DNA from 2 places in the Ensifer sp. Root423 genome. Region 2 is predicted to be linked to the other one. Evidence: predicted binding sites of a transcription regulator. Region 2 holds the regulator's gene; the other holds the start of a gene.

Region 1 (3,416 bases), on a different contig from region 2:
CGATGGCTTCTTCCTGCGAAATTGTCTGCATGGCAAAACCATAGTGCGCCTGCGCGGCTGCGTCTTGCACAAAAGTGCTCGTTTGCCTGGTCCATCCGCGAGGGCGCCGCGACAGGGGAATATTTGCGACGCTCTGCGCTTGGCTGTATTGATCCTGGATCATCCACGCAGAGTGCCCGGCATGCTTCCTCCAGACTTCCTTTCCGCTTCCAACCGGCTCACGATCGATCTTGGCGCGCTTGTCGACAACTGGCGGGCCATGAACAAGCGCTCCGGCAAGGCGCGTGCCGCAGCCGTGCTCAAGGCGGATGCCTATGGCATCGGCATCGCGCAGGCGGCCCCTGCCCTCTATGCGGCCGGCGCCCGCGATTTCTTTGTCGCCAATGCCGAGGAAGGCGCAGCACTCCGTCCGCTTGCACCGGACGGCCGGATCTACATTCTCGCCGGGATGTGGCCGGGCAACGAGGCGCTGTTCTTCGACAACGATCTGGTGCCGGTCATCAACTCGGACGAGCAGCTGGCCGTGTTCATGGCCGCCCTTTCCGAGCGTGGCGACCACCCTTGCGTGCTGCATGTGGATACCGGCATGAACCGGCTCGGCCTTACGGTCGAGCAGGCCGTTGCGCTTGCGACAGACCCGGCGCGGCCGGCAAGCTTTTCGCCGGTGCTGATCATGAGCCATCTCGTCAGCGCCGACGATCCGGACCATCGGCTGAATGGCCTTCAACTCCGTCGCTTCCATGAGGTGTCGACTGCCTATGAAGGGGTCGATGCGAGCCTTGCCAACTCCGGCGGCGTCTTCCTCGGGCCCGACTATCATTTCGACCTGACCCGGCCGGGCATCGCCGTCTATGGCGGCGAGGCGGTGAACGACATCCCCAACCCGATGAAGCCGGTGGTGACCGCCGAAGCACGGATCATCCAGGTGCGCGACGTGGCCGCCGGCGGCACCGCGAGCTATGGCGCCTCTGCCCGCTTCGACCGCGACAGTCGCATCGCCACGGTGGCTGTGGGATATGCCGATGGCTATCACCGTTCCGTGTCCGGCGGCGGCGTCACGCTCAGGCAGGCAACGCCATCAGGGGCCTTCGGTTTCCTGCACGGCCAGAAGGTCCCGCATGTCGGGCGCGTCACCATGGACCTCAGTCTCTTCGACGTCACGGACCTTCCTGAAAGCGCGGTACGACCGGGTGATTACATCGAGCTCTTCGGCCGGCACATCGCCATCGACGATGTCGCGCGCGCCGGAGGGACGATCGGCTACGAGATGCTGACCAGTCTCGGCCGCCGCTATATCAGGCACTATATCGACAGCGTCTGACGCGCTCCTTCAGCTCATTTTTCGGTTATTCTTGCAGAAATTCACCTTTTGTTCCGCACTTTGCGGCATTATGTGACGATACAGATGATTCTTTGCCGCCGACGTCCCCTCGCGACGTCGGCGGTCTCACATTCCGAAAGTCGATGCCGATGGCGAAAGCGCGTACCCAATTCATCTGCCAGAACTGCGGCACGATCCACACTCGCTGGGTGGGAAAATGCGAAGGCTGCGGCGAGTGGAACACGATCATCGAGGACGACCCGACGGCGGGCATCGGCGGCGGTCCGTCGCGCGCGCCGAAGAAGGGACGCCCGGTGGCGCTCACCACCCTCTCGGGCGAGATCGAAGACGCGCCACGCATCCAGACAGGCATCTCGGAACTCGACCGGGTGACCGGAGGCGGCTTCGTGCGCGGATCGGCGCTGCTCGTCGGCGGCGATCCCGGTATCGGCAAGTCGACGGTGCTGATGCAGGCAGCGGCAGCGCTCTCGCGCCGCAAGCATCGCGTCATCTATGTCTCGGGCGAAGAGGCTGTGGCGCAGGTGCGTCTTCGCGCCCAGCGGCTGGGGGCTGCCGACAGCGATGTGCTGCTCGCTGCTGAGACCAACGTCGAGGACATTCTGGCGACGCTGTCGGAAGGCAAGCGCCCGGATCTCGTGATCATCGATTCGATCCAGACGCTCTGGAGCGACATCGTCGATTCCGCGCCGGGCACAGTGACCCAGGTTCGCACCGGCGTGCAGGCGATGATCCGCTTTGCCAAGCAGACGGGAACCGCCGTCGTGCTCGTCGGCCATGTGACCAAGGAGGGCCAGATCGCCGGTCCGCGCGTCGTCGAGCATATGGTCGACGCCGTGCTCTATTTCGAAGGCGACCGCGGCCATCACTATCGTATCCTGCGCACCGTCAAGAACCGCTTCGGCCCGACCGACGAGATCGGCGTGTTCGAAATGTCGGACAAGGGCCTGCGCGAGGTCGCCAACCCGTCGGAACTGTTTCTCGGCGAACGCAACGAGAAATCGCCGGGCGCCGCCGTCTTTGCCGGCATGGAAGGCACCCGCCCGGTTCTCGTCGAAGTGCAGGCGCTGGTCGCCCCGACCTCGCTCGGCACGCCGAGACGCGCCATCGTCGGCTGGGATTCCGCACGGCTCTCGATGATCCTTGCCGTGCTGGAAGCCCATTGCGGCGTGCGGCTCGGCCAGCACGACGTCTATCTCAACATCGCCGGTGGCTACCGCATTTCCGAGCCGGCGGCCGATCTAGCTGTGGCTTCCGCACTGGTTTCATCGCTTGCCGGGCTTGCCCTTCCGGCGGATTGCGTCTATTTCGGCGAAGTCAGCTTGTCGGGTGCCATCCGGCCGGTTGCGCATACCGCACAACGCCTTAAGGAAGCCGAGAAGCTCGGGTTCTCCCAGGCGGTCCTGCCGTCCGCTTCGACCGAACTGCCGAAAAACGGCAATGGCCGCTGGAGCGAGATGGAAAGCCTGCCCGATCTGGTGGCGCGCATCGCGGGGTCGCGAAACGCGCTGAGACCGGTGGAGGACGAAGACTGAAAGATGCGGATGCCGCAGGCCGCCCTTTAAGGGCCGCAAACAGGCTGCAAATGCCCTGAACTCAGGGCCGATGGCGGATAGGCTTGAGGAGACCCGGACGAACCGGGTCCGGAGTAAGGACAAAATGCCCATTACAATTCTCGACGGTATCGTTCTCGGCGTCGCCCTGTTTTCCGCAATCCTGGCCATGGTTCGAGGCTTCTCGCGCGAGGTGCTTTCGGTCGCGAGCTGGGTGGGTGCGGCGGCTGCCGCCTACTTCCTCTACCCGCATCTCCTGCCCTATGCGAAGCAGTATACCAACAGCGACACGGTCGCGATGATCGGATCGGCGGCGGTGATCTTCCTGATCGCGCTGATCATCATCTCCTTCATCACCATGCGGATCGCCGATTTCATCATCGACAGCCGCATCGGCGCGCTCGACCGCACGCTCGGCTTCCTGTTCGGCGCTGCCCGCGGCATCCTTTTGGTCGTCGTCGCCATGCTGTTCTTCAACTGGCTCGTCGCTCCGCAGCAGCAGCCGACCTGGGTCACCCAGGCCA
Region 2 (3,416 bases):
CGTTCTGTGGAAAGTATCCGTCCTGCAAATCGACGGCGCGTTTTTCAGAAAATGCCTCTTGCGGTTTTTCTGCAATCATTCTAAATCCGCGCCAACGCTTGGTTATCCGAGCTGTGAGGCCTCGTGGCGGAGTGGTGACGCAGAGGACTGCAAATCCTTGTACCCCGGTTCAATTCCGGGCGAGGCCTCCAATAATCTCACCTCGTTAAATTTGGTTTGGCGTTCTGCCTTAGGGCAGCGCGGTAAAATTCGCGACACGTCCGCGCAAGCCACGTCGCCTATGCCTCCGTCGGATCTTATCGCTTCGGTGAATTCGGTAGAGGGGGAACGATGACTCCGCTGAGATCAACCGTATCGGTAGCGTCCGTCAACATTAAGAACGGAGGCAATGGCATCAATGAAAAAGAGACTGATCCTGACGGCGTTGGCGTGTTTTGCGGCGACCGCTATGGAGGCGCGCGCGGACGACCTGGTTTTCCAGCTGAAGAACAACACCGGCGCGGTACTGACGAATTTCTATACGTCGCCGGTCGGCGTCAATGAATGGGAAGACGATGTTTTCGGTCGGCAGGTCCTGAACCCCGGCGAGAGCATGGAGATCACCATTGCCGACGGGCGGGACGTCTGCAAATACGACATGCGATTCGAATTCGAGGAAGGCTCGGCCCTCGATACGACCGAGGACACGCAGGATCTCTGCGAACTCGGCGAATACACGATCCACGAATAAGCGATCTGGATTTCAGGTCGCCTTAAACGGAAAGAGCCTCGCCACTTTCAGTGGCGAGGCTCTTTTGATTCGGCGTTCTGCCTGGAATTCAATGGTAGCGGCGGATCAGCCCGACGAGCTTGCCCTGGATCTTCACGCGATCCGGTCCGAAAATGCGCGTCTCGTAGGCGGGGTTGGCCGCTTCGAGCGCAATCGACGCGCCCTTGCGACGGAAGCGCTTCAGCGTCGCTTCCTCGTCGTCCACGAGCGCCACGATGATGTCGCCGGGATTGGCCGAGTTGCCGTTGCGGATGATCACCGTGTCGCCATCGAAGATGCCGGCCTCGATCATCGAATCGCCCTTTACTTCGAGGGCGTAATGCTCGCCGCTGCCGATCATGTCGAGCGGAACGGTAATGTCATGGGTGTTGTTCTGGATCGCCGAGATCGGCACGCCGGCAGCGATGCGCCCCATCACCGGGACGGAAACAGACGTGCTTTCGGCGACCGGCGCCGGCTTCGGCGTGGCAGGAGCGGCGGCCGGCGGCTTTCCGAGGCTGCCCTCGATCACGCTCGGCGAGAAGCCCCTGCGCGGCTGTTGCTGGCCGGCGGCGTAGGCTTCCGGAAGCTTGATGACTTCGAGCGCGCGCGCCCGGTTCGGCAACCGGCGAATGAACCCGCGTTCTTCGAGCGCCGTGATCAAACGGTGAATGCCGGACTTCGACGCAAGGTCGAGCGCATCCTTCATTTCATCGAAAGACGGCGGTACGCCCGACTCCTTCATGCGTTCGTGGATGAACAGAAGCAATTCCTGTTGCTTGCGGGTCAGCATGGCACGTCGCTCCAGAGGCGTGAAACAAATCAAGAACAGACACTATCTGTTCCATATGTGTTCCGCAAGTGCCTAAAATTCCGTGAATTCAGGCAATTGGCTGCTTCTGTGGGGGGCGATTGGTCACTTTTGCGGGAGCGGGGCGGTTTTCGGCGACGGTTGCGTCCCAAAACAGCGCCGGGCAGGTCAATCGCGCGCGTGATTCGAACGAATCGCGGCTCTCTTCGCGGAGAGACTTAAGTCGCTTGCGAGGCCGAGCAGGCGTCTTCGAACTCCTTCACCGTTTCGGCGCTGTTGTCTTCCGGAAGCACTGCGTCGGCCGCATCGGTCGCAACGGGCGTATCGCCGTCATAAACGAAGGACTGGATGTAGAAGGCGAGCGCGCCCTTCCAAACATTGCGTCCATCGATCTGATGGCACGGCACGGCCCGTTCGAAATCGGTCTGGAGTTCATCCACCGTCGCGGCACTGAGCTTGACGTCAGGCATATTGGGCGATGCGACTATCGAAGCGAGAAGCAGGGCGGCAAGCACGGTGATCGTCCACTTGATGAAGGGGTGGGACTACGGGTTGGTAAACGATGTGAACCGCGCTTTCGTTCCGAAGTCCAGCAAGCATGGCGATCACTCTGCCATGTTCAACAGCTCTTTGCCCGCAGGCTGTGGCTGATTTGCGCCAGCCGCTCGATCTCAACCTCGTCTCGGCCGTTCTTCATGGACCGGCGCGGAGAATGCATCGGAGCTGCCAGCTTTCGCATCGGGCCTGGGGCGCGCAAAAATCCCTGCGGGGAAGGGCCTTCACCGTCTCGACAGGCCTCTAAAAAAAGATAACTTTGCGTGGAAAGTGGGGTGGTTGCATGCATAGATTGTCGTTGGTGGTGCTCGGCCTGTTGCTCACGGCTGGAGCGGCGTCTGCCGAAGAAGGGCGTTCGAATATCTGGAAACGGATCAACGCCTGGACGGTGGGATCCGATCGCTCCCTGGGCGGCTCGTGTTACGCGGCGACGAGCTATGACGCCGGCGCTATCCTTCGTATCGGCTTTTATCCGCGGGGATCGACGAACCTGGCGTTTCTTTCGATCGGCAATGCCGAATGGAAGTCCATCGAGCCGCAGCGGGAATACGATGTTGCCTTGCAGCTCGACCGTGGTCGTCAGTGGCCGGCCGTTGCGTTCGGTGTTGATCTGACCGGCGCCAGGGCCCTTGTCGTCAACTTTTCCAACACCGACTTCTTTACCGAATTCGTTCGCAAGAACACCTTGGCGCTGGCCTTCGAGGGGCGCGTCGTCGCGAGCCTCAGCCTGCGTGATTCGATGAAGGCGGTAAGCGAGATGTTCAAGTGCCAGGAGGCGGTGAGCGCCTTGATCCCGAATGGCGGTCAGGGAGCGGCGAACGATCCCTTTGCGGGTGCCGGTGGCAATGCGCCGAACAACGATCCCTTTGCCGGCGGCGGCCAGACCAAGTCGTCGAAAGATCCTTTCGCCATGTGATGGGCGCGTCCGCTTGCCGCAGAGAGGTGAATATTCCTAAAATATTGCCTGGGATCGGCTAGGTACCCTCGACAGTGACGGGGGGACCTATCAAAATGCGGGCAAACGGGGGTTTTGCATGCGTAGATTGCTGGTCGGATTGGTAAGCTGTCTGATCGCCGCGGGATCGGCCGCGGCTGAGGAGTCCGAAATCATCAAGTGGAAGGATGTCGACGGCTGGACCGTTGCTTCCGACACCTCGATGGAGGGCTCCTGCTTCATCTCATCGGTATTCGACGGCGGGGTCACCTTGCGCCTTGGGTTCTATCCCAAGGGCTCCGAGTCGCCGCTCTATATGAGCTTCGCCAGCGACGACTGGAGGTCGCTTGAGGTCGGCAAAGAGTACG

Evidence for each region. Region 2 encodes LexA, which represses DNA repair genes until DNA is damaged. Its sites were predicted from a motif close to TGTTCNNNNTGTGTTCNG; they were not measured.
Region 1: radA (DNA repair protein RadA) is a predicted target of LexA. The motif match lies at 1,360-1,377, and genes of this name have one in related genera.

Annotation. Positions count from the first base shown of each region.
Region 1 is NZ_LMEG01000045.1:179,601-183,016, forward strand. Features, by position in the region: gene ASD01_RS29500 (AraC family transcriptional regulator) at 1-31, opposite strand, end outside; gene alr (alanine racemase) at 182-1,321, shown strand; gene radA (DNA repair protein RadA) at 1,471-2,874, shown strand; gene ASD01_RS29515 (CvpA family protein) at 2,999-3,416, shown strand, end outside.
Region 2 is NZ_LMEG01000015.1:62,991-66,406, reverse strand. Features, by position in the region: tRNA gene ASD01_RS16085 (tRNA-Cys) at 118-191, shown strand; gene ASD01_RS16080 (hypothetical protein) at 389-730, shown strand; gene lexA (transcriptional repressor LexA) at 819-1,541, opposite strand; gene ASD01_RS16070 (hypothetical protein) at 1,778-2,074, opposite strand; gene ASD01_RS16060 (hypothetical protein) at 2,398-3,030, shown strand; gene ASD01_RS16055 (hypothetical protein) at 3,149-3,416, shown strand, end outside.